3 regions of the Streptomyces sp. 7R007 genome follow, and region 1 is predicted to be linked to each of the others. Evidence: riboswitches for the same ligand, from Rfam matches in the RefSeq annotation. Region 1 holds a riboswitch; each other region holds the start of a gene.
What was found. Region 1 has a riboswitch for cyclic di-AMP ahead of ACYF6T_RS03890 (NlpC/P60 family protein). Riboswitches for the same ligand answer to the same signal wherever they lie in the genome.

Region 1 (10,320 bases):
GGACGACGTCCTCGTCCACTTCGCCAAGCAGGCGCACGCGGCCACGGACGGCGGACAGGTCGCCATCGGCCGGCCGCAGCCGGGCCCGGGCGGGGTGGTGCAGTCGTACGAGGAGGCCCTCAACGCCCTCGAACTGGCCGAGCGGCTGCACTGGGACGATCCGGTGCTGCGCGCGGCCGACCTGCTGGTCTACCCCGTCCTGACGCGTGACCGGCAGGCCATGGCCGACCTCGTCCTGGACACGCTCGGCCCGCTGACCGGGGCCCGGGGCGGTGCGGAGCCGCTGCTGGACACCCTCACCGCGTACTTCGACGCGGGCTGCGTGGCCGCGGAGGCGGCCCGCCGGCTGTCGCTGAGCGTGCGCGCGCTGACGTACCGCCTGGAACGCATCCACACCCTCACCGGCGCGAACCCGGCCGACCCGGCCCACCGCTACATGCTCCAGACGGCGGTGATCGGGGCGCGACTGCTGGACTGGCCGACGAAGGGGCTGGGACGTGCCGGTTGACGCGGCCACTACGCGCGGCGGAACGCCGGCCCGGCGACGGCGCACGCCAGGAGCGGCGGAACGCGCTCCCGGCGACAGCACGCGTCAGAAGCGGCGGAACGCTCTCCTGGCGGCGATGCGCGCTAGGAGCGGCGGCGGGGCTTTCCGCGCTTGCCGGACCTGGTTCCCGCCGAGCCGCCCTTGGAGGTCCGGTTCGCCGTCCGGGCCGCCGGTGGCTTGCGGCGGGGCGCGGCCGTGGACGCGGGCTTCTCCTTCGGCTGGGGCTCGGAGGCCCGGCGGCCCCGGGTGCTGTTGACCGTGCGGCCGCGGACGATGCCGATGAAGTCCTCGACCAGGTCGGTCGTCGCCTCCTCCGGCCACGACAGGGCGACGCCCGACTGGGGCGCGTCCACGACCGGGCGGTAGGTGAGGTCGCGACGGTGGTGCAGCCGCGCCAGGGACTGCGGGACCACGAGCAGCCCGATCCCGGCGGCGACCAGCTCGATCGCGTCGGCGGTGGTGGCCGGGCGCTCGAAGGCGGGCTCCCCCGGAGGGCTGTCCCAGTCGAAGACGTCGTCGAGGGGGTGCAGGACGACCTCCTCGGCGAGGTCCGCCACGGTCACCTCGTCGGCCGCCGTGATCAGGTGGTCCTTGGGGACGACGACCACCGTCGTCTCGGTGTAGAGCCGGATGGCACTGAAGTACGTACGGTCGACCGGCAGCCGCACCAGCCCCGCGTCCGCCTCGCCCGCGCGCAGCAGGTCCGCCGCCTCCCCGGCCGGTACGGAGAGGAGGGTGAGCGGGATGTCGGGCAGGCGCTCGTTCCAGATCCGCACCCACTTGGCGGGCATCACTCCCGGGACGTACGCGAGCCGGAACGTCGATGCTGCTTCCGAGCCTGTCACGCCCGCCAGGTTACCGGCCGTGGTCGGCGGGGTCGTACACGATCGATACCCTGGACGTCATGAAGTCGCAGCAGACCACCCAGACGATGAAGCCCGCCACCGCGGCGAAGAAGCTGGGTGTGTACCTAGAGGCCACGCCCGCCGAGTTCCGTGAGGGTGTGGTCTCGCGTGCCGAGCTCGCCGAGCTGCAGGCGAACCCGCCCGAGTGGCTGCGCGAGCTGCGCGCCAAGGGCCCGCACCCGCGCCCGGTGGTCGCGGCCAAGCTGGGTGTCTCCATCTCCGGCCTCGCCCGCGGCGGGATCACAGAGCCGCTGACCACCGAGCAGATCGAGGCCCTCAAGCAGGAGGGTCCGGAGTGGCTGGTCAAGGAGCGCGCCACCCAGGCGGAGGTGCGCAAGGAGGCGGCGCGCATCAAGAAGCGGGACGCCGAGCGCGCCGCCCGTTCCTGACCACGCTCCGTCGCTTTTCCGGCACAGTGTGCTCATCTGACGAGCCGTCAAGGTTAAGGTCACAAAAGCGTATCGGACATACTGCGCTTCAACCTTCACACCAGCCGCACAAGTTGGCTAAGTTGACGCCCAGGCTGTACGACTTCCTCCGGCGAACCCCGTCGGGGCGTACGGCCTCCGCCGAGTCCGGTGCGCCCCCGTGGCAGCCGGAGCCGGGGACCCGACCGAAACACTGGGGTGAATCGGCCGACCGCCCGTCAGGGCGCCGGCCGTAGGGCACACCTTCCGGATCGACCGCCCGAACCCGACAGCTAACCCGGTAGGCGGAGCACGGAAGGAGTACGGCCCGCATGGCGCCGGAACGCACCTTGCGCGCTGATGGCGACGCGCCCAGCCGCGACGAGATCCAGCAGCGGATCAGCTCGCTCTACGACCGGGCCGAGAACGACAGCGGCACCTTCAACGCCACCCGCGCGCAGTCGGCCAAGGCCCGCGGGCGGGGGCGGGGCGCCCCGGCGGGCGGCGACCGGCGCCGGCGCTCGGAACCCGCCCTCGACGACGTCGCCCGGCAGTGGTTCGACGCCGCCCGTTACTCGCTGGGGCCGACGATCCCGGCGATCCTGCCCGCAGACCGGCAGCCGGCCCGGCCGGGGCCGTCCCGTTCCGCACGCCGGCCGGCACCGCCGTCGGACGACCTCCTCGAACGCACCATGCGCGAGCTGGGCGTCACCACCCGCGCGGTCGCGGAACTGCCCGGACGCGCGGCGGGTGAGCTTCCCGGACGCGCGGTAGGCGAGCTAACCGGGCGCGCGGTAGGCGAGCTTCCTGGACGCGTGGCAGGCGAGCTGCCCGCGGCCGCGACGCCCGAGCTCACCGCCGTGATGCCCGCGCTCCCCGCCGCGGCGCCGGAGCCGTCCGCGCCCGGAGCTCGTGTACCGCGCCGCCCCGCCGCCGGCCCGGCGGACGCGCTGTCGGCCGTGCCGGCCCCGCGCCAGGAGACCCCGCAGCCCGAGATGGCGACGGCGTACGCGCCCCAGCACCCCGCCCCGGCCATACCGGCCCAGCCGACCGCGCAGACGTGGGGTTCGGCCGAACCGGCGTGGCAGCCGCAGCAGCAGGCCATGGCCGACATGGGCGGCACGACGGGGTCGTGGCCGACCGCCACACCGTCGGCCCTGGACACGAGCACGACGGGCTCGTGGGCCACGGTCACGCCGTCAGCTCCGGACACGAGCGCGACCGGCTCGTGGCGCACCGCCACACCGTCCACGCCCGTCACCGGCTCCACCGGGTCCTGGGCCGCCGTCACACCGCCGACCCCGGACACGAGCACGTCGGGCTCATGGGCCACGGTCACGCCGTCGACTCCGGACACGGGCACGACCGGCTCGTGGCGCACCGCCACACCGTCCACGCCCGACACCGGCTCCACCGGGTCCTGGGCCACCGTCACACCGCCGACCCCGGACACGAGCACGACGGGCTCATGGACCACGGTCACACCGCCGCCCCCGGACACGAGCACGACCGGCTCGTGGCGCACCGCCACACCGTCCACGCCCGACACCGGCTCCACCGGCTCGTGGGCCACCGTCACGCCGCCGGCCCCGGACACGGGCGCGTCGGAGTCGTGGCTGGCCCCCGTGCCGTCCGTGCTCGATGCCGGCGCGACGGGGTCGTGGGCCACCGCCACGCCGTCCGCCCTGGACACGGGCGCGACCGGTTCGTGGAACACGGCCACGCCGTCCGTGCTCGACACCGGTGTGACGCCCTCCTGGGCCTCCGCGGCCCCTTCGGTCCTCGACACCGGCGCGTCGGGGTCCTGGGCCACCGCCACGCCGTCCGTCCTGGACACGGGCGCGACGCCCGCGTGGTCCACCGCCGCGCCCTCCGTCCTCGACACCGGTACGTCGGACTCGTGGCGCACCCCCGCCCCCTCCGCTCCCTCCGTCCTCGACACGGGCGCGTCCAGGCTGTGGGACGCCGCCGTGCCGGCCGCCGCCGAGACCCGTGCGGTGCCCGAGGTCGCGGCCGTGCCGGACGTCGCGCACGCCACGAAGGCCGAGCGCGCGGTCGCCTTCGCACGCGCGCAGATCGGCAGACCCTGCCTGTGGGGGACGGCCGGTCCGGAGTCGTACGACAACGCCGGTCTGACGCAGGCCGCGTGGAAGGCCGCCGGGGTCGACCTGCCCCGCACCGCGCCGGAGCAGGCGAGCGCCGGCACGGTGGTGCCGCTCTCCGCGAGCCGGCCGGGCGACCTGATCTTCTTCAACGACAACTTCACCCACGTGGGCATCCACACCGGCGACGGCAGGATGATCCACGCGCCGGGCCCGGGGATGTCCGTCCGCGAGGTCTCCATCCTCTACGCGGGAGAGTCGGCGATCCGCATGGCGGTGCGCCCCGCGTAACACGGACCACACGCACCCCGAGAAACCAAGGAACCCGGTCCCGCCAAGGGACCGGGTTCTGTGCTGGTGACGCCGGGCCCGCACAGCGTCCGGGCCGCCGGTCCCCCGCGCTGGCGGCCCGCGTTGAAGTCTGTGCTTTGCTGGGAGACGCCGGTATGGGTACAACTGCGTACGCGGCGGACGAGTGGAGCGCACACGTGGTACAGGGTCTGGGCCGGGCCTACGAACGCCTGCTGTCGGTGGCCGTCGCCGCTCTGCACGAGCGGGACCCCGAACGGCTGTGGCCGCTGGTGGCGGCCGTGCTGCCCGAGGCGTGCGGCGGGGAGAGCCTGGTCTACAAGCTGGACGACTGGAGCGAGCGCACCGGCACGGTGGGCGCCTCGCCCGGGGTCGCCGGCGCGTTCGAGCGGCTCGGTGCGCAGGAGCTGGGTCTGCTGCGGTCGGGATACCCGTTCGCCGGTCACTACGCGAGCGGCTCCGACCGGTCCCCGGTCACGGCCGGACGGGTGGCGGGGCGCTCCTGGCGGGGCAGTCCGACGGCCCGGCTGATCGGCGACGCCATGGACCTGGACCACGTCCTCGCGGTCCCGCTGCCCGAGCCGACGGCTCCGGTCCTCGGGTGCATGGTCTACCGGGCCGGTGCGGACTTCACCGACGACCACGTCCGCGCGGCCGAGCGGGCGCAGTCCCTGCTCGCCGCCGTCGAGCAGCAACGCCGGCTCCTGCTCCGCCTGCAGCGGTCCGCCGACCCGGACGCCGCCGCCTCCTGTCCGCTCACCCCGCGCGAGACGACGGTGCTGCTCCTGCTGGCGGACGCGCTGACCGCGGGCGCGATCGGCCGCCGTCTGGGCATCTCCGACCGTACGGTGCACAAGCACGTCGAGAACATCTACCGCAAGCTCGGCACACGCGACCGCATCAGCACGGTGCTGCGCGCCCAGCAACTGGGCCTGGTTCCGACGCCTTCACTTCACGGTTGAGCGAACGCGCCCGTCTTGAAGGCCAGGTCGGCGAAGCGTTCGCCCATCAGGCGGTGGGTGGCCGCGTCGGGGTGGAGCTGGTCGGGCAGCGGGTGGCCGGCGGCGTCGGACTCGCCGTAGAGCTCACGGCCGTCGAGGTAGTGCAGGTTCGGGTCCTCCTCCGCGCGCTGCCGTACGATCCGGGCCAGCTCGTCCCGGATGACGCGCAGCGTCAGCTTCCCGCTCGCGGTCTCCGCCGGATCGCCCATGGCCACAAACCGCAGCTGCCCGTCGGACAGGTTGGCGAAGTCCGGGGCGCTGGGGCCGGGCGTGTCCTCGTGGATGGGGCACAGGATGGGCGAGACGACGAGCAGCGGCGCCGTGGGATGGCCCTCGCGGATGGTGTCGAGGAAGCCGTGGACGGCGGGGGTGAAGGCGCGCAGGCGCATCAGGTCGGCGTTGACCAGGTTGATGCCGAGCTTGACGCTGATCAGGTCGGCCGGGGTGTCCCGCAGGGCGCGTGCGGTGAACGGATCGAGCAGGGCGCCGCCGCCCAGGCCGAGGTTGACCAGGTCCACGTCGCCCAGGGAGGCGGCGAGGGCGGGCCAGGTGGTGGTGGGGCTCGCCGCGTCGGAGCCGTGGCTGATGGAGCTGCCGTGGTGCAGCCACACCCGGCGGCCCCGGTCCGGCACGGGCGCCAGGGGCGCGTTGCTGCGCAGGGCGACGAGTTCGGCGGTCTCGTTGTGCGGCAGCCAGATCTCGACGTCCTTGTCGCGGTCCGGCAGGCCGGTGAAGGAGAGGGTGTCCGGCCGGCCGGTCTCCTGCTCGAAGGTGCCGGCGGTCATGTCGATGGTCAGGGTGCGGCCGCCGGTCGCGGTGGCGCTGCCCGCCGGGCGGCCGTCGACGAGGAGTTCGTAGACGCCGTCGGGGCGCGGCGGGGCGCCGACGTAGACGCGCTTGGTGGGCAGGGTGTCGAGTTCGACGGCGGTGGCACGGGTGCGGAAGAGCAGGCGTACGCCGGAAGGCTGGGACTCGGCCATGGCCAGCTGCGGGTCGGTGTTCTGGGCGCGGGCCCGGGCCGGCAGCCGGTGCGGGAGCACGCCGAGCTCGGTGCGCTCCAGGTCGAGGGCGCCGCGCAGGAGGTCGGCCGTGAGGGGGGTGGTGATCCAGTCGTGGTCGGTGTGCATGCTCTCAGTCCGTGGTCGTGGTGGCCGGGGGCCAGTTGCGCAGCAGCGCGTCGAGGGCGTCCAGGACGCGGGTCCAGGTCTCCTGGGTGTCGGGGGCGCTGTGGCTGAAGGCGCCGCCGAGTTCGAGGCTGACGTAGCCGTGGAAGACGCTGCCCAGGAGGCGGACGGCGTGGGTCTGGTCGGGCTCGGTGAGGTCGTAGCCGCGCAGCAGGGCGCGGGTCATCCGGGCGTGCCGTACGCCGGCGCTCGCGGCGGCCGTCTCCGGGTCCAGCCGGAGCTGGGCGGCGGCATAGCGGCCGGGGTGCTGCCGGGCGTAGTCGCGGTAGACGTCGGCGAGGGCGGTGAGGGCGTCCTTGCCGGAGCGCCCGGCGAGGGCGTCGGCGGCGCGGTCGGCCATCTCCTCCAGGGCGAGCAGGGCAATCCGGGTCCGGAGGTCGTGGGAGTTCCTGACGTGCGAGTACAGGCTCGCCACCTTGACGTCGAACCGCCGGGCCAGCGCTGACACGGTCACCTGGTCGAAGCCGACCTCGTCCGCGAGCTCGGCTCCGGCCAGCGTCAGCCGCTCCGCGCTCAACCCCGCCCGCACCATGAAGACCCTCCACCTTGCCTAAAACCTTTAGGCAAGATACCACGTCCTTTAGGTCGTCCGCGGAGTCATGTGGAACCGGGCCCCATCCCTCCCTGAAGCCGCTCCAGGTCGGACGGGCGGACCTGGATGGCGATGACGGCGATCAGCGCGGCGACCACGGTGAAGACGGCCGCCATGACGAACGCGGCCTGGATCCCGGCGGTGAGGACCTCGTCGGACCAGGGCCGCGGCAGTTGCCCGGTGTGCCGGAAGCGCAGCCGCTCGGCCGGGGTGGCCTGCGCGAGGAAGCGCCGCACCTGCTTGCGGGCCTCGTTGCCGCTGGCCGTGCCGAACATCGTGACCAGGATGGACAGCCCGAGCGAACCGCCGACCTGCTGCGTGGCGTTGAGCAGTCCGGATGCGGCGCCGGTCTCCTCGGCGGAGACGTCGGAGAGCGCCATCAGGGTCAGCGACACGAACTCCATGCCCATGCCCAGGCTGAAGACGAGCATCGGGCCGAGGATGCCGCCCGCGTAGGTGGAGTCGACGTCGATCAGGGTCAGCCAGGCGAGGCCGCCCGCCGCGAGGACGGCGCCCACCACCATGAACGGTTTGGGCCCGAACCGGGGCAGGAACCGCGAGGCCAGCCCCGCGCCGACGGCGATGACCGCGCTGACCGGAAGGAAGGCGAGCCCGGCGCGCAGCGGGCTGAAGTCCAGCACGTCCTGCACGAAGAGCGTGAGGAAGAAGAACATGCCGAAGATGGCTGCGGCGAGGCTCAGCATGATGCCGTAGGTGCCGGCGCGGTTGCGGTCGGCGAACATGTGCAGCGGCGTGATCGGCTGTCGGGAGCCCCGCTCGACCAGGACGAACACCGCGAGCACGACGACGGCGCCGGCGAACGCGGCCAGCGTCAGCGGGTCCCGCCAGCCCTCCTGCGCGGCTCTGATGAAGCCGTACACCAGCAGCACCATGCCGACGGTGGAGGTGAGCGCGCCGGCGAGGTCGAAGCTGCCCGGGTGGCGCTCGGACTCCCTGATGACGCGGGGCGCGGCGAGGGCGATGAGCAGGCCGATCGGCACGTTGACGAAGAGGACCCAGCGCCAGTTCAGCCACTCGACGATCATTCCGCCGGCGAGCAGGCCGATGGCGCCGCCGCCGGAGGAGACGGCGGCGAACACGCCGAAGGCCCGGTTGCGTTCCGGGCCCTCGCGGAAGGTGGTGCTGATCAGGGACAGCGCGGTGGGCGAGGCGATGGCGCCGCCCACGCCTTGGAGGGCCCGCGCGGCGAGCAGCTGCCCGGAGTTCTGGGCGAGCCCGCCCAGCAGTGAGGCGAGGGCGAACAGCAGCACCCCGAGGACGAACATCCGGCGCCTGCCGAGGATGTCCCCGGTCCGCCCGCCGAGCAGCAGCAGCCCGCCGAAGGTGAGCGTGTAGGCGTTGACCACCCAGGACAGGCTGGTGGTGGAGAAGTCCAGGGCCTGCTGGATGTGCGGCAGCGCGATGTTCACGATGGTGATGTCCAGGACCACCATCAGCTGGCAGGAGGCGATGACGACGAGCGCCAGACCGCTGCCGCCACCGCCGGTCTCCCGGGTGGCGCTCGGTGCTGAGGGGGTCGGCTGCGGGCTGCTCATGGCGTGTCGCACTCTCGGTGGACGTCGGCGTCCAGTGTCCGACGCTACGCCCGCCCGGAAGCCCTCACCACTCGGCCCGGGGCACTACAGGAACCGCGAGGCCACCGCTGCCATCTCGACGCCTTCACGGAGGAAGGCGCGCAGATCGTCTCCCCAGCCGGGCGCCGGTGTCCCGGTCGGCGCGCCGTCCGGGCCGGGGAGGAACACCGGGAACGTCCGGTGCAGTTCGGTGGTCCACCGCTCGGGAGCCGTGTCGCGTGCCGCCCGTTCCAGGCCGCCGAGCACCTCGTCCGTGTCCGCGGCACCGAGCATGCTGATGACGTGCGGCCAGCGGATCGCGAACGCCGCCAGCTTGGCGATCTGCTCCTGCTCCGGCATGGGCGCGCCGAGCAGCCGCTGACGTTCGGCTATGAAGCTGTAGAAGCGGTAGAGGTTGACGAAACGCTTGATCTCACGCGGGTTGCGGGAGTCGAGGACGGGCAGCAGGTCGGCGAGCGCGGCGTGGGCGTCGACGTCGCTGTAGAGATCGGCGATCACGCGGTCGGCGGCGGCGAGGGCCGCGGGTCCCAGTGGCTCCGGGACTCCCAGCACCTCGGACTGTGCCGCGAGCGCCATCGTCCGCAGAGTGTCCGGCGTCGGACGGCGCGCGCGAAGACTGCGCTCGACGGCGTCGACGTCGGCCGGATCGGGCCTGTCCAGCGTCCAGCGCGGGACCCCGCGACCGGCGGACGGGGCGGTGCGGGACACCGCCGGCGCGGGCGATCCTGCCCTGTCCGTGGTGTCTCGTACGTCCCGCGCCCGCGGGCCGGCACCGGTGTGTGGCACGCCGGGGGCCGGTGGGGAGTCCGGTGCGACCAGGGAGCGCAGGTACCCGGCGAGTTCACCGGCGTCCCTGGGCGGCGGGATGCTCAGCGGCAACTGGACGATCTTCTCAAGGAAGCGCCAGCCCAGGGTGGACCAGTCGCCCGCCAGCCGGCCGTCACGCTGGGCCTTGACCAGGTCCTGGTAGGCGACTTCGACATGGGCCGCCACGGTGCCCGGCTCCATGCCGAGCACGAAGACGCAGTGCGGGAACTCTCCGGCGAGGAAGAGGTTGATGGCCTCGATGACCTGGGTGACCGCGCTCGGCGAGCAGCGGTCGAGGTCGTCGACGAAGACGACCAGGGGGCGCCGAGGGGTGGCGATGAGATCGAGCACCCGTTTCATGTCGGTCTGCACGAGGTGCAGAAATCCGAGGCGACCGGCATAGCCGGGATCGGGTACGAGCTGGTCGAAGCCCTTCTTGAGCTCGGCGCCGAGGAACCGCTGCCCCGACCCGAGCACGTCCGACCGGTTGACCAACGCGGAGAGCGGACCCGTGGCCGTCTTGCCGAGAAAGACGAACCCCTGCCGGACACCCGCCGCGAGCAGCGTCACGGTGCCGCCCCCGAGGGCTGCCGCCGAGATGTCGCGGATGGCCTGCCGCCCGGGGCCCACCAGTTGTGCGAAAACCAGCCCGACCAGGGTCACGACGATGGTCAGCAACCAGAACAGGACGAAGGGCAGTACCCGTTCGGCGAGCAGGCGGTACCAGCGCCGGCGGATGACGCTGTGGTCGACGCGGGCGAGGTTGAGCTTCAGCCAGAACCGCTCCCGGTCCGCGAGGGGCAGCCGTTCGGTCACCTGCGTGATGATCTCGTGGGCCAGTCCCGCCCAGATCTGCTCGCCGTTCTGGTAC
Region 2 (10,320 bases), on a different contig from region 1:
ACGGTTCCGGCGCACCGCTCAAAGTCGGCCACAGCGATGTGCAGAAGTTGCGGGAGGCCGCCGAGGACGCCAGGCGCTGGGACTCCAAGTACGGGGGCGGCGACTGGCGTTCGTCGATGGTGCCCGAGTGTTTACGGGTGGAGGCGGCACCGCTGCTGCTCGGCGCGTACTCGGACGAGGTGGGCCGGGCGCTGTTCGGGGCGAGCGCCGAACTGACCCGGCTGGCGGGCTGGATGGCCTTCGACACCGGTCAGCAGGAGGCCGCGCAGCGGTACTACATCCAGGCGCTGCGGCTCGCGCGCGCGGCGGCCGACGTGCCCCTGGGGGGCTATGTGCTGGCGTCGATGTCGCTTCAGGCGACGTACCGGGGCTTCGGCGACGAGGGCGTGGACCTCGCGCAGGCCGCGCTGGAGCGCAACCGGGGACTGGCCACCGCCCGCACCATGAGCTTCTTCCGGCTCGTCGAGGCACGCGCGCACGCACGCGCGGGTGACGCGCACGCGGCGGGCGCGGCGCTGAAGGCGGCGGAGGGCTGGCTTGAGCGGTCCCGGGAGGGCGACAACGACCCCTCCTGGCTGGGCTTCTACTCCTACGACCGGTTCGCGGCGGACGCGGCCGAGTGCTACCGGGACCTGAAGGCGCCCCGGCAGGTACGCCGGTTCACCGAGCAGGCGCTGTCGAAGCCGACGGAGGAGTTCGTGCGCTCGCACGGGCTGCGGCTCGTGGTCTCGGCGGTCGCGGAGCTCGAGTCGGGCAATCTCGACGCGGCGTGCGAGCAGGGCGTGCGGGCGGTGGAGGTCGCGGGGCGCATCTCGTCGGCGCGGACGACGGAGTACGTCAAGGACCTGCTGCACCGGCTGGAGCCGTACGGCGACGAGCCGCGGGTGGTGGAGCTGCGGGAGAGGGCCCGGCCGCTGCTGATGGCTCCGGCGTGAGAAGGCCGCCCTCCCCCTTGCACGGCGTGCGCGTGTCCGGCGTTTGAAGTGACTGTCAGTGGCGCAGTGCACTATCGAGGTGGGAGGTGGTGCAGGTGCGTGCCGGGATCGCGTACGACTGTGACGTGCTGGTGATCGGTGGTGGGATCGTCGGGTTGTCCACCGCGTTCTCCATCACCCGGGCCGCGCCGGGCACGCACGTGACCGTGCTGGAGAAGGAGCCGGGGCCGGCCCGGCACCAGACGGGGCGCAACAGCGGGGTCATCCACAGCGGGATCTACTACCGGCCGGGCTCGCTGAAGGCGCGGTACGCGGTGCGCGGTGCCGCGGAGATGGTGAAGTTCTGCGCGGAGTACGGCATCGACCACGCCGTCACCGGGAAGCTGATCGTCGCCACCGAGCGGGACGAGCTGCCCCGGCTGCACGCGCTCGTGCAGCGCGGCCGGGAGAACGGCATTCCGGTACGGGAGCTCGGCGCGGCCCAGATCGCCGAGTACGAGCCGGAGGTGCGCGGGCTCGCCGCGATCCACGTCGGGACCACCGGGATCTGCGACTTCGTGGGCGTGGCACGGCAGCTGGCGCGGGCCTCGGGCGCGGAGATCCGGTACGGGGCGCGGGTCGAGCGCGTCGACCGGAGGCCGGCGCTGGGGGTCGCCGTACGGACCCGCGGCGGGGACGTCGTACGGGCCCGGGTGCTGGTGAACTGCGCCGGGCTGTACTGCGACGAGGTGGCCCGGATGACCGGGGACGAGCCCGGGATGCGGATCGTGCCGTTCCGGGGGGAGTACTACGAGCTGGCGCGGCCGGGGCTGGTGCGCGGGCTGGTGTATCCGGTGCCGGATCCGGCGTTCCCGTTCCTCGGGGTGCACCTCACGCGCGGGATCGACGGCGGCGTGCACATCGGACCCAACGCGGTGCCGGCGCTGGCCCGGGAGGGCTACGGCTGGGGTGTCGTCCGGCCGCGGGAGGTGGCCGGGACGCTGGCCTGGCCCGGGTCGTGGCGGATAGCGCGGGAACACTGGCGTTACGGCGCCGGGGAGCTGCGCCGGTCGGTGTCCAAGGGGGCCTTCACGGCGGCCGTGCGCAGGCTGCTGCCGGCGGTGACCGAGGACGACCTGGTGCCGGCGGCGGCCGGGGTGCGGGCGCAGGCGGTGCTGCGGGACGGGACGCTGGTGGACGACTTCCTGATCAAGGAGGGGGCACGGGCGGTACACGTCCTGAACGCACCGTCACCCGCGGCCACGGCCTCCCTGCCGATCGGACGGGAGGTGGCGCGCAGGGCACTGGCGGTACTGGGCTCGGCGTGAGGCGGGAGGAGTGGCACCCTGACGCCAGGCGGCGAGGGCGCACGCTCTGACCCGACTCAAGACGACGAGCGCGCACGGTCTGACCCGACTCAAGACGACGAGGGCGCGCGGTCTGAGACGCGTCCGCGCCGATCTCCCACCTGTCCGCCCGATCGCCGACCTGTCCGCGCCGATCTCCCACCTGTCCGCGCCGGGCTCGGACGCGTCCGCGCCGGACTCGGACGCCTCTGCACTGGTCTCGGACGCGTCTGCACCGGACGGCACCCGCCACCAGACCGCACCCACCACCGGACGGCACCCACCGCCAGACCACACCCACCACCGGACGGCACCCACCGCCAGACCACACCCGCCGCCGGACGGCGTCCGCCCCGTAAAATCGGCAGCACTGTGTCTGAGTCGCTCAACGCCCCCGAAACCCCCCAGCCCGCTGCGCCCCGGCCCACCGAGGCCGTGCCCGGTGAGCTTCCCCCGCACATCCCGGGTGTCTCCGTGCGGCACACCCGGGCCAAGGGGGAACCCCGGTTCCCGGACGGGCCGAAGGCCGATCCGGCCGGGTCCCACTTCGAGCGCCGCATCCGCAGCTTCCAGCCGCGGCGCAGCCGGGTGACCGCCGGGCAGGCGGACGCGCTGCAGCGGCTGTGGCCCAAGTGGGGGCTGGACATCGACGGCGGGCGGGTCATCGACCTCGCCGAGCTGTTCGGCAACACCCGTCCCGTCGTGCTGGAGATCGGCTTCGGCATGGGCGAGGCCACCGCCCAGATGGCCGCCGCCGACCCGGACACCAACATCCTCGCCGTGGACGTGCACACCCCGGGCCAGGGCAACCTGCTGAACCTCGCCGACCGCAACGGACTGTCCAACATCCGCGTGGGCAACGGCGACGCCATCATCCTGCTGCGCGAGATGCTCGCCCCGGACTGCCTGGACGGGCTGCGCGTGTACTTCCCCGACCCCTGGCCCAAGAAGCGGCACCACAAGCGGCGGCTGATCCAGCCGGAGTTCCTCGACCTGGCCGCGGCCCGCATCAGGCCGGGCGGCATCGTGCACTGCGCGACCGACTGGGAGCCGTACGCCGAGCAGATGCTCGACGTGCTCGGCGCCCATCCGCAGTTCGAGAACACGCAGCCCGACGGCGGTTTCGCGCCGCGTCCCGACTTCCGGCCGCTGACCCGTTTCGAGGGGCAGGGACTGGACAAGGGACATGTCGTGAACGACCTGCTGTTCCGGCGCGTACAGCACCACGACCAACCCCCCACCGGCGCCTGACACCCAGCGGGCCCCCGGGCCCTCCTGCGGGCGGCGCCATCCCTCGTTAGGGTCAATGCCGTGACCACCAGTCCTCCGTACCCGACACATCCGCCGTACCCCAGCGGTCCGGTCGGCGGCGGAGTCCGGCACGCGCACTGGTGGCAGCGCCGATGGGTGCGCTACGGCGCCCTGAGCACCCTGCTCGCCCTCTCCGGACTCGTCATCCTCGCCCTGGTGCGCGAACAGACCGGCACCGAGGGGTTCCTGGTCGGGCTCGGCCTCGCCGTGCTGCCCGTGCCGCTGCTGACAGCCGCCTTCCGCTGGCTCGACCGGGTCGCCCCGGGCCCCTGGCGCAACCTGGTGTTCTCCTTCGCCTGGGGCGCCTGCGCGGCGGCGCTGATAGCGATCGTGGCCAACAGTTTCGCGACCAGATGGATCGCCACGGCGACGGCGGACCCGTCGAGCGCGGACACCCTCGGGGCGACGGTCATAGCGCCCATCGTGGAGGAGTCCGCCAAGGCCGCCGCCGTCCTGCTCGTCTTCCTCTTCCGCAGACGGGACTTCACCGGGATCGTCGACGGGGTGGTGATAGCCGGGGTCACCGCGACCGGCTTCGCGTTCACCGAGAACATCCTCTACCTCGGCACCGCCTTCGGCACGGACCAGCTCACCGGTGACCGCGGGATCGCCTCCGTGACCGCCGCGACCTTCTTCGTGCGCATCATCATGTCGCCGTTCGCGCACCCCCTCTTCACCGTCCTGACCGGCATCGGCTTCGGGCTCGCCGCGATGGCCGCGGAGCGGCAGCATCTGCGCCGGGTGCTCGTGCCGTTGTCCGGGCTGCTGCTCGCGATGGGCATGCACGCGATCTGGAACGGCTCCTCCACGTTCGGGGAGTACGGGTTCTTCGCGGTCTACGCCGCGTTCATGGTGCCCGCGTTCGGGCTGCTGACGTGGCTGGTCATCTGGACGCGGCAGCGGGAGCTGCGGACCGTGCGGGAGGAGCTGCCGGCGTACGTCGTGGCGGGCTGGCTGACGCCGGGCGAGCCGTACGCGCTCGGGTCGATGCGGGCGCGGCGCATGGCCCGCGGGTACGCCCGGCACCACTTCGGGAAGCCGGCGGCGCGGGCGGTGGCGCAGTACGAGGCGTACGCGACCTTGCTGGCGTTCCTGCGGCACCGGGGGCGCCGCGGGCGGGCCGGGGCCGACTTCGTCGTACGGGAGCGGGAGTTGCTGGGCGAGCTGTGGCGACGGCGGGAGGTCGCGGCGCCGGCCCTGGATCACGCGGCACGGATGACGGCGCCGGCGTGGCGGCCACCGACGGCCTACGGGCACGCCGGGGGCTACTACGGGTACCCCGGGCACCACCAGGGGCACCCCGGGCACCACCAGGGGTACCCCGGGTACCACCAGGGGCACCCCGGCTACCCGGCGGTGCCGTATCCCGCGTACAACCCGTATCTGTCGTAATCGCCGCGGAGGGCCCGGCACCGCCGGACCGCACCCTCGCGGCTGCGCGCCGCCGCGTCGGCAAGGGATGGGCCGGCAGGTAGCGGGACCCGAACGAGCCGCGGACTACGCCGACGCCTGCGTCAGGGTGTTCAGTTCGGCCTGCGTCAGGGTCAGGTCCGCCACGCCCAGCAGGGCCGGCAGCTGGTCCACCGTGCGGGCCGAGGCGATGGGCGCCGCCACCGTGGGCTGGGCCGCGAGCCAGGCCAGGGCGACCGTGGCCACGGGCGCGCCGTGGGCGGCGGCGATGTCGTCCAGCGCGGCCAGGACCCGCTGTCCCCGCTCGCTGCTCAGGTACGCGCCCGCGCCGCCCGCCCGCGGGCTGTCCACGGTCGCGCCGGGGCGGTACTTGCCGGTGAGGAAGCCCGAGGCGAGGGCGTAGTAGGGGACGGCGGCGAGGCCGGAACGGGCGGCGAGGTCCTGGAGGCCGCCTTCGTAGGTGTCCCGGGAGACCAGGTTGTAGTGCGGCTGGAGGGCGACGTACCGGGCGAGGCCCTCGCGGTCGGAGAACTCCAGCGAGGCCGCGAGCCGCTCGGCGGAGATGTTGGAGGCGGCGATGGCCCGCACCTTGCCCGCCTTCACCAGCTCGTCCAGCGCGCCGATGATCTCCTCGACCGGCACCTCGGGCTTGTCGTAGTGGGTGTAGTACAGGTCGATGTAGTCGGTGCCCAGGCGGCGCAGCGAGGCGTCGGCGGCGGCCTTGATGTTGGCGGCCGACAGGCCCTGGTACTGCGGGTGCTGGCTCACCTTCGTCGCGATCACCACGTCGGAGCGGTTGCCGCGCGCCGCGAGCCACTTGCCGATGATCGTCTCGGACTCGCCGCCGCTGTTGCCGTCAACCCACGCGGAGTAGGCGTCGGCGGTGTCGACGAAGTTGCCGCCGGCTTCCGTGTAGGCGTCGAGCACGGCGAAGGACTGCGTCTCGTCGGCGGTCCAGCCGAAGACGTTGCCGCCCAGGGCGAGCGGGAAGACCTCGAGGTCGGAGGAGCCGAGTTTGCGGAGTGAAGTCATGTCTTATGTCAACGCACCCGCCGCGGCCCGGCCTTCCGCAACACCCGCAAACTTCCCGTAAACAATCGGAAGGCACGGCTCCGGAAACCCCGTGTCAGGGGTTGAGGCCCTTGCCGCGCAGCCACGTCATCGGGTCGATGCCGTCGGCCTGGCCGTTCGGGTGGACCTCGAGGTGCAGGTGCGGGCCGGTCACGTTGCCGGTGGCGCCGACGCGGCCGATGACGTCGCCCGTGCCGACCTTCTGACCGACGCTGACGCTGATCGACGACTGGTGGCAGAACCACAGCTCGGTGCCGTCGTCGAGGGTGATGATCGTGCGGTAGCCGTACGACCCCGCCCAGCCCGCCTCGGTGACGGTGCCGGAGTGGACGGCCTTGATCAGCGTGCCCGTCGGGGCGGCGAAGTCGAGGCCCGTGTGGTAGCCGGAGGACCACATGGAGCCGGCCTGTCCGAAGGTGCCGGTGATGGTGTACGACACGACCGGCAGGGTGTACTGCTTGGCCAGCTCGGCGAGCTTCGCGGCCTCGGCCGCCTTCTTGGCCGCCGCCTCCGCCTTCTCCTTGGCCGCCTCGGCCTTGGCCGCGGCCTCCTTCTCCGCCTGCGCGGCGGCGGCGTCGACCTGCTTGGCGAGGGCCGCCTCGGTGACGGACTGGGCCTTGCTGTCGACCTGGACCTGCTGCGACTCGGCCTGCGCCATGATCCGGTCGCGCAGCGCCTCGCCCGCGTCCTTGGCGCCCTGCGCGGTGTCCTCGGTGGTCACGCCGACGCTGCTGAGCACGGTGGCCGAGCCCTTGGGCGTGGCGTCGTGGTCGGAGAGGAGGGGCAGGTCGGGGAGGGAGATCGACACCGGCGGCTTGCCGGTGTTGGCGCTGGCCATGCCGCCCGCGCCGACGGCGGCTATGAGGCCGACGCCCAGGACGGTGGAGCTGCGGGCGAGTCCCCCGCCGCGCTGCTTGGCGATGCGGTGCCGGCCGGCGACCGGACGGAGGGACTCCGCGGTGGGGTTCCACTCCTCCCACTGACCCTCGTCGGTGCGGGGGCCGGCGAAGCCGAAGGGCTCGGTGCTCGGCACGAACGGGGCTGCCGGGGCAGGCGGGTTGGACGCCACGTGGGCGCGCTCCTTTCCTTCCTTCTCGCCTACCGGGTTAGCTGACGGGTTCGGAGCAGGAAGGTCTCCTACGCGCGTATACCTGCCGTGGTTCCACGGCGGCATCCGCGTGATTCACCCCAGGGTGGTGGTTCCCCGGTTCCCTTGCGGGATTCGGCGCGTGCGCACGGAGCCGCCTCTTGTGACGGCTGGGACGACCGCGCTGCGTTATCGAACGTTAATAGACCCGGGCCACCGATTCCAAGCGGTTCGGCTTGATCATTAACGAATCCTGGCTGGACGTAGGGCTCATGGGCGGCGAAAAACGGGCGAGTTGACCAAGGCTCGGGATCTTCACAGCGATTGACGGTATGTCAGTCGTTATGCGGAGGGCGGTCGTTCGCTCACCCGCAGTGACGGGGGGGATGGGAAGAGGCCGGGGAAGCACTCAGGGCCGGAATCCGGTGGCTGGCACTGGATTCCGGCCCTGAGCCGTGAGTAGCGGGGACAGGATTTGAACCTGCGACCTCTGGGTTATGAGCCCAGCGAGCTACCGAGCTGCTCCACCCCGCGTCGGTGTGACTCCAGTGTACGCCATGCGCAGGACGTCGAGCACACGCATGGCCTGGTGGCGTCACGGATGGAACCGCCACCGGCCCTCGGACACCACATCCACCTCGCCGTCCCGGACGCGCACGGCCGTGTCGTCGTCGAGGAAATAGATCGGGAAGTCCGCGCGCGCGACGATGCGGTCGGCCCAGGCGTCGTCCCGCTCGGGGAAGTCCGGCGAGTACAGGTGGGGCTTGAGATACCAGTCGAAGAGCCCGAACGGCGGCTCCAGACCCGTCGCCCCGAGCGCGTGGAGGTCCGCGGTGTCCCCGATGACGTCGGCGGAGTGGCCGGTGAGATGACGGCTGAAGATCATCGATCCGGCGCTGAAGCCCACGTAGACCCGGCTCTCCAGCGCCTTGAGGAAGCCGTCGGCCAGGCCGTTGCCGGTGATGCTGCGCGCGAGGTGGTAGTGGTTGCCGCCCCCGGCGTAGACGACGTCGGCGTGCAGGAGCCGGTCGAGCACCGTCCGCGGGGGCAGGCCGTTCAGCTCCAGGACGTCGAACTCCCGCCAGCCGAGGCCGTGCAGCCGGTTCATGTCGGCCAGGAACCACCCGTGGTCCCCGGGCTCGGCGAGGGAGGCCGTGGGGATGTACACGGCGTTCGCCGCTCCGAACGGCCTGTCCAGCATGTCCCGCAGGGCGTCCCGCAGCGTCTCGTTGCGCAGGCCGCTCGCCGTCAGCAGAAGGTTCATCGGGCGAGCGAAGCACGGTGGACGGGCGCGCGCAACGAACCCGGGATTCCCCTCATGCGGGCGCTCAGGGCAGCAGGTGCGCGTTCGGCGCCTTCGCTCGTTCTTCGTGCTCCGGCAGTACGACGACCTCGACGCCCCGTGCCGCGAGCAGGCCGGTGCCGTCGGCGTCCGGCACGAAGGTGTCCGGCTCGCGCCACGCCGTCACGACCCGGCGCACCCCGGCGTCCAGGATCAGCCGTGCGCACGGCCTGGGCCGGGAGGCGCGGTGGGCGCAGGGTTCCAGGCTGCTGTAGACCGTCGCGGTCGCGAGCCTCGGGTCGGCCGGGTCCAGCTTGGCCAGGGCCGCCTCCTCGGCGTGGACGACCGGGTCGCCGCCCTCGCGGGAGTGGCCGCGGGCCAGTTCCGTGCCGTCGGCGGCGACGATCACCGCGCCGACGCTGAAGGCGGTCCGGGAGGGGGGACACAGCGCGGCCAGGTCGCAGGCGAGCCGCAGCCAGTGGTGGTCGGCGGCGGAGGGGGCGGGGCCCGTGCCGGGTGCCGTGGGCTCGTAGCGCATCAGCACGACGTCCTCGATCCGCCGGGTCTCCAGCAGGCGCAGGCGTCCGCCCTGGTAGGCGCCGGGGCCGAAGAGGCGGGGCGCGTCCGGGTCGCCGACGAAGAGCGGGGCGAGCACGAGCTGGAGTTCGTCGGCGAGGCCCTGCTGGAGGAGCTGGGTGTGGATACGGCCGCCGCCCTCGACCATCAGGCGCGCCACGCCCCGCACGTCGTGCAGGTGCGCCAGGAGGCGGCGCCAGTCGAGGTCCGCGCCGAGGGACACGACGTCGGCGGCGACGCCGAGAGCGCGGGCCCGCTCGGCGCCCTTGTCCGTCGTGTAGAGGACCTTGTCGCCGCCCGTGTGCCAGAACCGCGCCGCCGGGTCCAGGTCGCCGGAGCCGCTGACCGTGACCTTGAGGGGGTACTCGGGCCGTCCGGCGGCCACGCGGGCCGCGCGCCGTTCGGCGGAGTTCACCAGCAGCCGCGGGTTGTCGGCGCGGATCGTGCCGGCGCCGACCAGGATCGCGTCGACCGAGGCCCGTACCTCGTCGACGCGGTCGAAGTCGGCCGGCGAGGACAGCAGCAGGCGGTCGGGGCCGGTGTCGTCGAGGTAGCCGTCGAGGGAGACGGCGGCGGACAGCAGGACGTGGGGGTACGGCATCGGGCGCGCTCGCTCTCGCAGGCCGGGGGACGCTTGGTTAAAGTTTGAAACAAACCTACACTGGTGGCATGACGACTCGCTGGCTCACACAGAAGGAGCAGCGCGCCTGGCGCGCGTACATCGCGGCGACGCACCTCCTGGAGGACGCGATCGACCGCCAGCTCCAGCAGGACGCCGGCATGCCGCATCTGTACTACTCCATCCTGGCCAACCTCTCCGAGACGCCCGAGCGCAGGCTGCGGATGACCGACCTCGCCGAGAAGACGAAGATCACCCGCAGCCGGCTGACGTATGCCGTCACCCGGCTGGAGAAGGACGGTCTGATCCGGCGCGAGAACTGCAAGTGGGACAAGCGGGGCAGCATCGCCGCGCTGACCGACGAGGGCATGGCGGTGCTGGAGCGCACGGCGCCGGGGCACGTCGAGATCGTGCGGGCGGCGCTGTTCGACCGGCTCTCCGCCGAGCAGGTCGAGCAGTTGGAGGAGATCAGCTCGGTGATCCTCAAGGCGCTGGAGGGAGACGAGGCGCCCCGGCCGACGGCCGACGAGGTGCCCTGGCGGCGCCGGTCCTCGCCCTGTTCCGGGCCGCCCTCCGCGTGAGCCGCGTCGCACCGCGGTGAGCGGCACCGCAAACCTGTTGCTTCAAATTTAAAGCGTGGGTAGGGTCCTCGACCGTAAGCCTGTTTCAAATCTGAAGCAGATGCCCACCGGAGCTGGGAGAAC
Region 3 (10,320 bases), on a different contig from region 1:
TCACCCCCGGGCCCGCGGCCAGCGAGTGGCCCACCAGCACGTGCAGGCACTTCACCCGGTCCGGCATGCCGCCCGCGCTCGGGAAGCCCTCCAGGACCTCGATCTCGTCGCGCCGCCGGAGGTAGTCCTCGTGCGCGGCGCGGTAGGCGGCGGCCAGCTCCGGGTCGGTCCGCAGCCGCTCGGTCATCTCCTTCATCACCCCGTTCGCCTCCAGCGTCCCGATCGCCGACGCGGCCCGCGGGCAGGTCAGGTAGTACGTCGTCGGGAAGGGCGTGCCGTCGGGGAGCCGCGGCGCCGTCTCCACGACGTCCGGCTGCCCGCACGGGCACCGGTGCGCGATCGCGCGCAGGCCGCGCGGGGGCCTGCCCAGCTGCTGCTTGAAGGCCTCGACGTCGGCGTCGGTGGGCTCGGTGCGCGGGGTGGGCGGCGGAGGCGTTTCCACTGAGAACTGTCTTTCTTATCGGGTCACTGGTCGGAGGCGTCGGACTTGTCGACCCCGTCCCAGACGTTCGCGTACCAGGGCCGGTCGGCGGCCCCCAGGTCGGCCCGCGACTGCTGCGCCGCGTCCGGGTCGATGACGACGTACCCCGTCTCGCCCGGCATCACGTAGTGCAGCCGCTGCCGGATCTGCTGCTCGGCGTAGGAGTCGTCCTGCCAGCGCGCCTTGAGGTCGCGCAGCTGCTCCACCTTCCGCGCGGCCTGCTGCTTCTGGCGCTCCAGGTCGGCGATCTCGGCGCGCTGGGAGACGTACTGCCTTATCGGGTAGGCGAGCGCCACGACGAGCGTGCACAGCACGAGCGCGAGCAGGGCCGCGCGGCCGGTGAGCCGGGAGCGGCGGGCCTGGCGCCGGGTCTGGGAACGGTAGACGCGGGCCGCCGTCTGCTCGCCGAGCAGCCGCAGTCTGGTCGTGGTGGAGAACCGGTCCCGGTCCTTCACGGCCATGTCCCCGCCTCCCGTTCACACGCGCGTACGTCCCCGCACACGGTACGGGACCGGTACGGGGACGTACGTACGACTGGCGCAGCCTTGACCCTTAAAGGCCCAGTGCCGGTCCGCTCAGCCCTTGAAGCGCGGGAAGGCGCTGCGGCCGGCGTACACCGCGGCGTCGTCGAGGATCTCCTCGATGCGCAGCAGCTGGTTGTACTTGGCGACGCGCTCGGAGCGGGCCGGGGCACCGGTCTTGATCTGGCCGCAGTTGGTGGCGACGGCCAGGTCGGCGATGGTGACGTCCTCGGTCTCGCCGGAGCGGTGGGACATCATGCACTTGAAGCCGTTGCGCTGGGCGAGCTCGACGGCGTCCAGGGTCTCGGTCAGCGAGCCGATCTGGTTGACCTTGACCAGCAGGGCGTTGGCGGCGCCCTCCTCGATGCCGCGGGCCAGGCGCTCGGGGTTGGTGACGAACAGGTCGTCGCCGACGATCTGGATCTTGTCGCCGAGCTTGTCGGTGAGCACCTTCCAGCCGGCCCAGTCGTCCTCGAACAGCGGGTCCTCGATGGAGACGAGCGGGTAGGCCGCGACCAGCTCCTCGTAGTACTCCGTCATCTCCGCGGCGGAGCGCTCCTTGCCCTCGAAGACGTACTTGCCCTCCTTGTAGAACTCGGAGGCGGCCACGTCGAGGGCGAGGGCGATCTGCTCGCCGGGGACGTACCCGGCCTGCTTGATCGCCTCGAGGATGAGGTCGAGGGCCTCGCGGTTGGAGCCCAGGTTCGGGGCGAAGCCGCCCTCGTCGCCGAGGCCGGTGGCCAGGCCCTTGGACTTCAGGACGGACTTGAGGGTGTGGTAGACCTCGGCGCCCCAGCGCAGGGCCTCGGAGAAGGACTCCGCGCCGATCGGGGCGATCATGAACTCCTGGATGTCCACGTTGGAGTCGGCGTGCGAGCCGCCGTTCAGGATGTTCATCATCGGCACCGGCAGCAGGTGCGCGTTCGGGCCGCCCAGGTAGCGGAAGAGCGGCAGGTCGCTGGCCTCGGAGGCGGCGTGGGCGACGGCGAGGGAGACGCCGAGGATGGCGTTGGCGCCGAGGGAGCCCTTGTTGTCGGTGGCGTCCAGGTCGAACATGGCCTGGTCGATCAGGCGCTGCTCGGTGGCGTCGTAGCCGACCAGCTCGGGGCCGATCTGCTCGATGACGGCGAGGACGGCCTTCTCGACGCCCTTGCCCTGGTAGCGGTTCTGGTCCCCGTCGCGCAGCTCGATGGCCTCGAAGGCGCCGGTGGAGGCGCCGGACGGGACGGCGGCACGACCCGTGCTGCCGTCGTCGAGGCCGACCTCGACCTCGACCGTGGGATTGCCTCGGGAGTCCAGGATTTCCCGGGCTACGACGACGTCGATGGACGGCACGAGCATCTCCTTCTTCAATGTGACGCGGCTACGCAGTGCCGCAGTGGCTCTGCGAGACGAGCCTAACCGTCTTGCGCCGATCGGCCACGCCGCCGACCGCCTCTTGGGCAGAACCGAGAGTAAATTGTTTCTGAACGGAACAAAGAAGGGTGTGCAACGGCGGCCCGCGCCTGTGCGGTGGCGCGCCGCGCAGGAAAAAGCCCCGCCCCGGTGCGTACGGGGGAACACGCACCGGAGCGGGGAGCCCGTGAGGGCGGGGGGAGGCCCTCACGTGCCCCCCATACTGGGGGACACGGCTGTGAGGGCGCTGTGGTTCAGCTGTTACTTCAGGTGCAGCTGCTGACCCGGGTAGATCAGGTTGGCGTCCTCGACGATGTCCTTGTTCAGCTCGAACAGCTTCTTCCAGCCGCCCTTGACGCCGTGCTTCTCGGCGATCGAGCTGAGGGTGTCGCCCTTGACGACCTTGTACTCGCCGTCGCCCTTCTTGACCTTCTTGCCGGTCGGGGTGGTGACGGTCTTGGCCGACTTCTGCACCGTCGAGCGCTCGGAGGAGCGGGAGGCGCTCTGCTGCTCGGTCGAGCGGGTGGTGGTGCCGCTGCTGCTCGACGAGGAGCCGGTGGACGCGCTGGAGCCGTTGTAGGCGGCGCTGGACAGGCCCGTGCCGCACACCGGCCAGGCGCCCTTGCCCTGGGAGGCGAGGACCTTCTCGGCGACGGCTATCTGCTGCGCCTTGGTGGCCTGGTTGGCCTGCGGGGCGTAGGCGGTGCCGCCGTACGCGGCCCAGGTCGAGGCGGAGAACTGCAGGCCGCCGTAGTAGCCGTTGCCGGTGTTGATGGACCAGTTGCCGCCGGACTCGCACTGGGCGACGGCGTCCCACTCGGAGGCGGTGGCGGCGGAGGCGTTGCCGGCCGCCATCAGCGGGGCGGCGATGGCGACGCCGGTGACACCGGCGAGCGCGGCGGCGCGGGTGGCCTTGGACGGACGACGGTGCTTGCCCTTGCCGGAAAACAGCATGGATGGATCCCCTCACCGACGCCTGCGAGGTGAGCTGTCGGGTTCGGGCCGGTTGAGTTGCCCGGCCGCGTCCTCGCTTCCGCGAGACGCGGCTTCACCCCAAGCCGCCACCGTCGACTACCCGGTGGGGCGCTTACCTTGGGTCCCCCGCTCCTGCCTACGGCGCTTGACGCGACGACTGTTCCCGGACGGCCGCTGGCAGGATTCGGCGTTGCGGCAGCCGGGGCTCGGGTTGCCGAGCGGTCATGACCGTAGACACGGAATCGGCGAGATTTCAAAGACGATCAGGGCTTCTGAGACTCATCCCACACTTTCACCGAAACGGACATTCCGCAGCGAATGCGGAGCGAACGCGGGGTGGAACCGGGCGTCAACTCCCGTCGCCTTTCGCCCCTTTAGGACCCGACAAGCAGGGTCTGACCGGGAACGATGCGACTCGGGTCGGCGCCGATCGCCTTCTCGTTGAGGGCGTAGAGCGCGCGCCACCCGCCTTGGAGGTCAAGCGAGTCGGCGATGGAGGCGAGCGTGTCGCCGGCGCGGACGGTGTACGAGTCGCCGGTGCGTGAGGCGTGACGGCCGGAGGAGGAGGCGGAGTCGGCGTCCGTCGCGGACTCCTCGGCGCTGCCGCCGCGGTGCCGGCCGGAGCCGACGGAGCCGGTGTCGACGAGGTGCCAGGAGCCGACGCTCTGCTCCGGGTTGTCGGTGCCGGCCGGTTCCGTGGGCGAACCGTCCGCGCTCTGCGAGGGCGACGGGGAGGCGGAGGTGTCCGACTTGGCGGAGTTGTCCTGACTTGCGGAAGGGCTGGGCGAGGCGGAGGAGTCGGAGGAGCCGCCCGACGAAGAGGACGTATCGGACGAACCGTCGGAGGAGCCGGAGGTGCCGGAGAGTCCGAGGCCGTCGGAGAGACCGGACCCGCCGGACTCGCCCGAGCCGTCGGACGTATCCGATGAACCCGACGAACCGGCCGAATCCGACGAGTTGTTCCCCACACCGGTGTCGATGTCGTCGGAGACGTCGTCCTGGCTCAGCCCGGAGGTCAGCCCGCAGGTGTGGAAGGCGCCCACGCCTTCGGCGGCGAGCAGCTTCTCGGCGACGGCTATCTGCTGGTTGCGGCTGGCGAGGTCGGCGCTCGGGGCGTAGTCGAGACCGCCGTACTTCTCCCAGTCCTCCTGGGAGAGCCGGAGTCCGCCGTAGAAGCCGTTGCCGCTGTTCTCGCTCCAGGAGCCGCCCGTCTCGCAGTTCGCCACCTTGTCCCACGTGGAGCCGTCGGCGGCGTTCGCGCTCGCCGCGCCGAGGAGCGGGATCGCGATGGCGGAACCGGTCACGCCGGCCGCGACGAGGAGCGCCGGGGCCTGGCGGGGGCGACGGTGTCGACCGTTCCCGGAGAGCATGCGGGGACCTTTCCCGAGACGACAGGGACCGGCGGCGCGCGGAACCCGGGCGCCGTCGTTGACCCGTGAACGTATCGGCAGTCGATCACTTGTCACAAGTTAATGCCGCGTAGATCACGTGAAGATCACAGACTTGAGCGCGTGTCATGTTTGCTCGCGCGTGTGCCGTGTTCGGCGGTGAACTCGACGGGAAGGGTGCGCAGTCCGCGCATGATGAGTCCGCCGCGCCATCTCAACTCCGCCGGATCCACGGCCAGTCGCAGGTCCGGGAGGCGGGTGAGGAGGGTGGCGAGCGCGGTCTGGCCCTCCAGGCGGGCGAGGGGCGCGCCGAGGCAGTAGTGGATGCCGTGGCCGTATCCGAGGTGCTGGTTGTCACGCCGGGACAGGTCGAGGGTGTCCGGATCGGCGAACCGCTGCGGATCGCGGTCGGCGGCGGCGAGGACGACGAGGACGGGGTCGCCGGGGGCGATGCGCTGCCCGCCGATGGTGAGCGGCTCGGTGGCGAAGCGCCAGGTGGCGAGCTCTACGGGGCCGTCGTAGCGCAGGAGTTCCTCGACGCCGGTCTCCAGCAGGGCGCGGTCCTGTGCCGCCAGTGACGTCTGGAGCCGTGCCTTCTGCTCGGGGTGGGTGAGGAGGGCGTAGGTACCGTTGCCGATGAGGTTGACGGTGGTCTCGAAGCCGGCGAACAGGAGGATGAACGCCATGGCCGCGGCCTCGTTCTCGGTGAGGTGCTCGCCGTGGTCGGAGGCGCGGATGAGGCCGGAGATGAGGTCCTCGCCGGGCACGGGGGCGGCGGGGAGCGCGGCACGCTTCTTGTGGATGAGTTCGGCGAGGTAGCCGCGCATCTTCTTGACCGACCGCGCCACTCCGCCGCGCGGGCCCCCGCCGTGACGGATCATCATGCCGGCCCAGTCCCGGAAGTCGTCCTGGTCCTCGCGGGGGACGCCGAGCAGGTCGCAGATGGCGTAGATGGGGAGGGGGAAGGCGAACTCGTGGATGAGGTCCGCCTCGCCCTTCGCCGCGAACCGGTCGATGAGCTGGTCGGTGAGCTCCTGAACGCGGGGGGCGAACTCGGCCACGCGACGCGGGGTGAAGGCCTTGCTCACCAGGCGGCGCAGGCGGGTGTGGTCGGGCGGGTCGATGTTGAGCAGATGCGTCATCAGCTCCGCCTTCCGCTCCCCCGGAATCCCGGTCTTCCCCCTGGCGTGCGCGGGCTCGTCGTGGTGCGCCGGGTTCTTGGACAGACGGGGGTCGGCGAGCGTCTGCTTCGCGTCGGCGTACCGGGTGACCAACCATGCCTCGACGCCGCTGGGCAGCGTGGTCCGGTGCACGGGGGCGTGCTCGCGCAGCCAGGCGTAGGCGGGGTAGGGGTCGGTGGCGAACTCCCAGGTGAAGAGGTCGGGGAGGGGGCTGGGGGGCGGGGGCTGGTGGGTCACTCCTTGACGGTATCCGTGTTCGGCTTCGCGCGGTCGCGCCAGTACCGGGCCCGGGCTTCGTAGATCCCCGCCAAGGTGCCCGCCACGGCCGTCTCCCCGTGCTCGGCGGCCACCGTCAGGTACGGAATCGCCCTCTCCTGGTCACCGCGTCGCAGCAGCAGTTCGCCCAGTCTGCCGGCCGCCCATGTGTCGCCGAGGTCCGCGGCCCTCTGGAACCACGCCTCCCGCTCCGCTCCGTCGGTGCACAGGGCGAACTGGACGATGACCGCGGTGTCACCGGCCTCGATACGCGAGCGCATCGCCGCCCGGGCCGCGTCCAGCACGGCCGCACGGTCGACCCGCCGGTTGCGGAGCAGCACCCACCACACGTCGTCAGGTACGGGCGGCAGCTTCCCCGACCCCAGCGCCTCCGCGACCAGCGCCCCGTAGACCCGCCACGTACCGCCCTTGTCGCCCTCCACGAGAAGGCCCGAGATGCCGAAGGACGGTGCGGTGGCCCAGGCCATTCCCTGCTCGAAGCTCTCACGATCCGTCGGCGGTGCGCCGTACAGCGTCGAGATCCGCCGCAGGAAATCCACCGGGACGGGCTCGGTGACCCCGCACCGGGCGAGATCGACGACTGCTCGGACGAGTAACTGCCCCATGGGATGCTCCGCTTGGGTGCCCCCACGCTGCCACTCGTCGTACAGCACGTGCCCGATGGCGAAGTACGAGGCCGCGCCCTCCCGGCCGCTCCACATGTACGCGGGATACGCGCGCGGGTCGTCCGTGTGCCGGGCCAGCCGCGCCAGTTCCCGCTCGCTCCACTCACGCGGCAGCTCGACCCTGCGTGCCAGGGCCAGCACCGCCTCGCCCGGTCCGGTTCCGGCGCGCCGCCGGTAGTACTCCTCGGGTGTCATCGTCCCCAGTACGACCACACCGAGGCTGGTCAGGCGTCCCAGCAGCCGTCGGTCCAGTCCTCCGGGACCGAGGTGATCACCCAGCTCGTCGAGCCACAGCACGTACCGCCCACGACTGCCCTTCAGGCCACCGAGGAGGCCGAGCAGGTCCGCACCTGGATCAGGGGCGTGCAGCAGGTACCCCCGCTCCACCAACGACCGCACGGCGTTCCAGGCGGTGTACGACTTGCCCGCGTACGGTTCGCCAAGGATCAGGACCAGTCCGCCGCCCTGTTCCAGCAGGTCACGCAGCTCTCTGTCACAGTCCCGCAGGACGTACGGCGGTACGTCCGCAAGCCCGGGCACGTGCCGGGTCGGACGCACGCCGAACTCCAGCGGGTCGATGTCGTGTGCGGCGCTCCACTCGACGGGCGCGGCCGGCTCACGCCCGTAGTGGTGATGCTGTACGCCGACGACCTGGCCGTGAAAGGTGGCGTCACGGAAGTCAAGGTGATCGGCGACCGGCGTCGATGCGGGTGCGGGCGTTTCGCGGGCGGGAGATGGGGAGATGTCCCTGAACCCCTGGAACCAGTCGGGCCGGCGAGAGAAGAGCCGATGCGCGCCATCGTCAGCCGGCCCGCTCGACGTGCCCAGCTCGTCAACGAGCTGCTGGTAGGTCTCGGGGCTGTGGGACCGCAGGGCGATCAGATGGCTGCGCAGCGAGTCACGGCTGCGGTACCCGGGGAAACGGGAGAGCCGCTCCCCGTCCGGCAGTGCGAGGAGCACCTCCAAGAGCGATTCCAACTCCTGCTCCATGCAAGCCCCCACGCAGTACAGCCACCCGTGTGAGCAACGGTACTAGCGCCTGCTCCAGGGGGTGGCCCCTAAGCGTCGACCCCTTCGGCCTGCCGCACGGCGTCCCGATAAGCCCGCGCCGCCGCCCGCAGCGCCGCCTCCGGGTCCACGCCCTCCGCTTCCGCCCGTGCCGCCAGTGCCAGCAGGTCGTAGCCGATGCCCTCGCCCGTCGGCAGGGGGACCTGGAGGCCGGCTGTGCGGACCCGGGACGCCAGCTTGGACGCGAGGGCCAGGCCCGGCTGGCCCAGGGGTATGCCGTCGGTCACCGACTCCCGCCGCTTCTCGACGGCCTTGGTGCGCAGCCAGTGTTCCTTGACCTCCTCCGGGGTCGTGGCCGTCTCGTCGCCGAAGACGTGGGGGTGGCGGTGGATGAGCTTGGCGACGATGCCGCCGGCCACGTCGTCGATGGAGAAGGGCTCGTCCGGGTCCTCCTCGGCGATGCGGGCGTGGAAGACGACCTGGAGGAGGACGTCGCCCAGTTCCTCGCGCAGTTCGTCGCGGTCGCCCTCCTCGATCGCCTCGACGAGTTCGTACGCCTCCTCGATGCCGTACTTCGCCAGCCCCTTGTGGGTCTGCTGGGAGAACCAGGGGCATTCGGCGCGGATGCGGTCCATGACCTGGACGAGGTCGAGGAGGCGCGCGCCGGGGAGATCGTAGGAGGCGGGCAGGAGCTCCAGCTCGGGCATCGACACGCGGCCGGAGCCCGCCAAGCGGGCCAGTCCGTCGGTGAGGGCCGGCTCACCCTCACCGCCTGCGACGACGACCACCGTGCGGCCGCCCGCGCAGGCGGCGACCAGGTCCTCGGCGGTCGGGGACGCCTGCTCCACGGCTACCCCCGCCTCCCGCAGATACGGCAACTGCGGGTGCGCGCCGTCCGCGCACAGCACACGGTCGGCGGCGTGCAGCGTCTGCCAGGCGGGCCAGGACAGCAGGCCGGGCGCCACGCGGTGGCTGGTGGTGAGCAGGACGATGCGGCCGGGGGTGGCGGCCGGGGCGGGGGCGGGGCTGGTTGCGGTCACGATTCGAAGCTAACCCACGTCACCGACAGCCCCACGAGTTATCCACAGGCCGGGACCGGCGAGGAAGGCCCGCTTGTGCCACAGGACGGGACCGGCGAGCAAAGCACGCTCAGGCACAGGGCGGACCGGCGAGGAAAGCCCGCTTGTGCACAGGACGGACCCGGCGAGGGCAGCACGCTCAGGCACAGGGCGGACCCGGCGAGGAAGACCCGCTCAGGCACAGGGCGGACCCGGCGAAGAAAGCACGCTCAGGCACAAGGCGGACCGGCGAGGGAAGCGCGCTCAGGCCGTCTGCTGGGGCGCCGTGACCTCCCGGACCCACGGCGTCTTGGCGTCCACGCGGCTGCTCTTCTGGACGTCCCAGATGCCGTAGCGGGGGTTGAGGTCGACGTGCAGCTCCTTGGACGCCTTGGACAGGGCGTTCCAGAAGGGCTGCTTGCTGGTGTCGGTGCCGAGGGCCGTGGCGAGTTTCTGGGCCTCCAGCTGGAGGCGGAGGTTGTCGTCGAGGCGCTGCGGGGCGATGCCGTACTGCTGCAGCCAGGTCATCTGGAGCGCCTTGGCGCCGCCGACCTGTTGTTCGAGGCCGGCGCGCATCTGCTGGATCTCGCGGCGGCTCACGGTCACGCCCGCGTCCTCGGCGGCGCGGTGCAGCACCTTGTCGAGGATCATGCCGTGCAGGGTGTCGCGGGTGAGGCTGCCGCTCTGCGCGACGGCCTGCCGGTACTGCGCGTCGCTCGTGACGGCCGCACGCTGTGCCGCGCGCACCTCGTTCACCCGGTTCTCCAGCTGCGAGACGGTGATCCGCCGGCCGCCGACGACGGCTGCCGCGCCCGGATGCGCGTCGCTTCCGCAGGCGGTCAGCAGGGGAGCCGCGGCGATCGCGGCGGAGAGCAGGAGCGCGGTGCGACGGCGGCGGTGCAAGGAAGCCTCCCGAGGAGATTGTGCGACGGTGCACAAAGTCTTGCGGTGATCGATGGTAGGCAGTGGGACGGCTGGGGCCAACCCATTCGACCAACGATTCACCGGCGCTTCGGGCACCGCCGCGCCCCTCGGGGCCGCGGAACCAGCCCGGGATCAGCCCGTGATCGCCACCGGGGCGTCCCACGCGTCGCGGTCCACGGTGATCGTGTAGCCGTTGCGGGTCTCCTTGCTGTTGACCAGGTACTGGTGGCCACGGCTGTGGTTCGTGTACTGGGTCGACCCGAACGGCCAGTCCGTCGTCGTGGTGTTCTGCTTGTCCCACAGGGCGTACCAGAGGTTGCCCGGCAGGTCCGTCTTGTCGGTGGCGTTGGCGATCGCCTTGGCGCTGGAGCTGGTGAAGCCGTAGTAGCCCGCGCGGTACACCTTGGCGCGCAGCTCCTTGTCGAAGGCGCGCACATAGGTGAGCACG

Region 2: another riboswitch for cyclic di-AMP. It lies ahead of ACYF6T_RS20720 (M23 family metallopeptidase); the one in region 1 lies ahead of ACYF6T_RS03890 (NlpC/P60 family protein).
Region 3: another riboswitch for cyclic di-AMP. It lies ahead of ACYF6T_RS18120 (transglycosylase family protein); the one in region 1 lies ahead of ACYF6T_RS03890 (NlpC/P60 family protein).

What each region holds. Positions count from the first base shown of each region.
Region 1 is NZ_JBTWMV010000002.1:115,206-125,525, reverse strand. Features, by position in the region: gene ACYF6T_RS03905 (PucR family transcriptional regulator) at 1-508, shown strand, start outside; gene ACYF6T_RS03900 (LysR family substrate-binding domain-containing protein) at 631-1,392, opposite strand; gene ACYF6T_RS03895 (DUF5997 family protein) at 1,452-1,841, shown strand; cyclic di-AMP (ydaO/yuaA leader) riboswitch at 2,010-2,183, shown strand; gene ACYF6T_RS03890 (NlpC/P60 family protein) at 2,192-4,252, shown strand; gene ACYF6T_RS03885 (helix-turn-helix transcriptional regulator) at 4,408-5,232, shown strand; gene ACYF6T_RS03880 (GDSL-type esterase/lipase family protein) at 5,223-6,398, opposite strand; gene ACYF6T_RS03875 (TetR/AcrR family transcriptional regulator) at 6,403-6,987, opposite strand; gene ACYF6T_RS03870 (MFS transporter) at 7,053-8,603, opposite strand; gene ACYF6T_RS03865 (P-loop NTPase fold protein) at 8,688-10,320, opposite strand, start outside.
Region 2 is NZ_JBTWMV010000015.1:16,550-26,869, forward strand. Features, by position in the region: gene ACYF6T_RS20695 (MFS transporter) at 1-935, shown strand, start outside; gene lhgO (L-2-hydroxyglutarate oxidase) at 1,031-2,242, shown strand; gene trmB (tRNA (guanosine(46)-N7)-methyltransferase TrmB) at 2,633-3,511, shown strand; gene ACYF6T_RS20710 (PrsW family intramembrane metalloprotease) at 3,572-4,963, shown strand; gene ACYF6T_RS20715 (aldo/keto reductase) at 5,069-6,013, opposite strand; gene ACYF6T_RS20720 (M23 family metallopeptidase) at 6,108-7,121, opposite strand; cyclic di-AMP (ydaO/yuaA leader) riboswitch at 7,134-7,290, opposite strand; tRNA gene ACYF6T_RS20725 (tRNA-Met) at 7,600-7,673, opposite strand; gene ACYF6T_RS20730 (Type 1 glutamine amidotransferase-like domain-containing protein) at 7,735-8,403, opposite strand; gene ACYF6T_RS20735 (dihydrofolate reductase family protein) at 8,468-9,598, opposite strand; gene ACYF6T_RS20740 (MarR family winged helix-turn-helix transcriptional regulator) at 9,667-10,197, shown strand.
Region 3 is NZ_JBTWMV010000012.1:111,599-121,918, forward strand. Features, by position in the region: gene ACYF6T_RS18105 (DUF501 domain-containing protein) at 1-442, opposite strand, end outside; gene ACYF6T_RS18110 (FtsB family cell division protein) at 466-942, opposite strand; gene eno (phosphopyruvate hydratase) at 1,057-2,343, opposite strand; gene ACYF6T_RS18120 (transglycosylase family protein) at 2,659-3,351, opposite strand; cyclic di-AMP (ydaO/yuaA leader) riboswitch at 3,356-3,526, opposite strand; gene ACYF6T_RS18125 (transglycosylase family protein) at 3,747-4,742, opposite strand; gene ACYF6T_RS18130 (cytochrome P450 family protein) at 4,868-6,178, opposite strand; gene ACYF6T_RS18135 (hypothetical protein) at 6,175-7,860, opposite strand; gene ACYF6T_RS18140 (nucleoside triphosphate pyrophosphohydrolase) at 7,941-8,930, opposite strand; gene ACYF6T_RS18145 (SurA N-terminal domain-containing protein) at 9,213-9,851, opposite strand; gene ACYF6T_RS18150 (glycoside hydrolase domain-containing protein) at 10,005-10,320, opposite strand, start outside.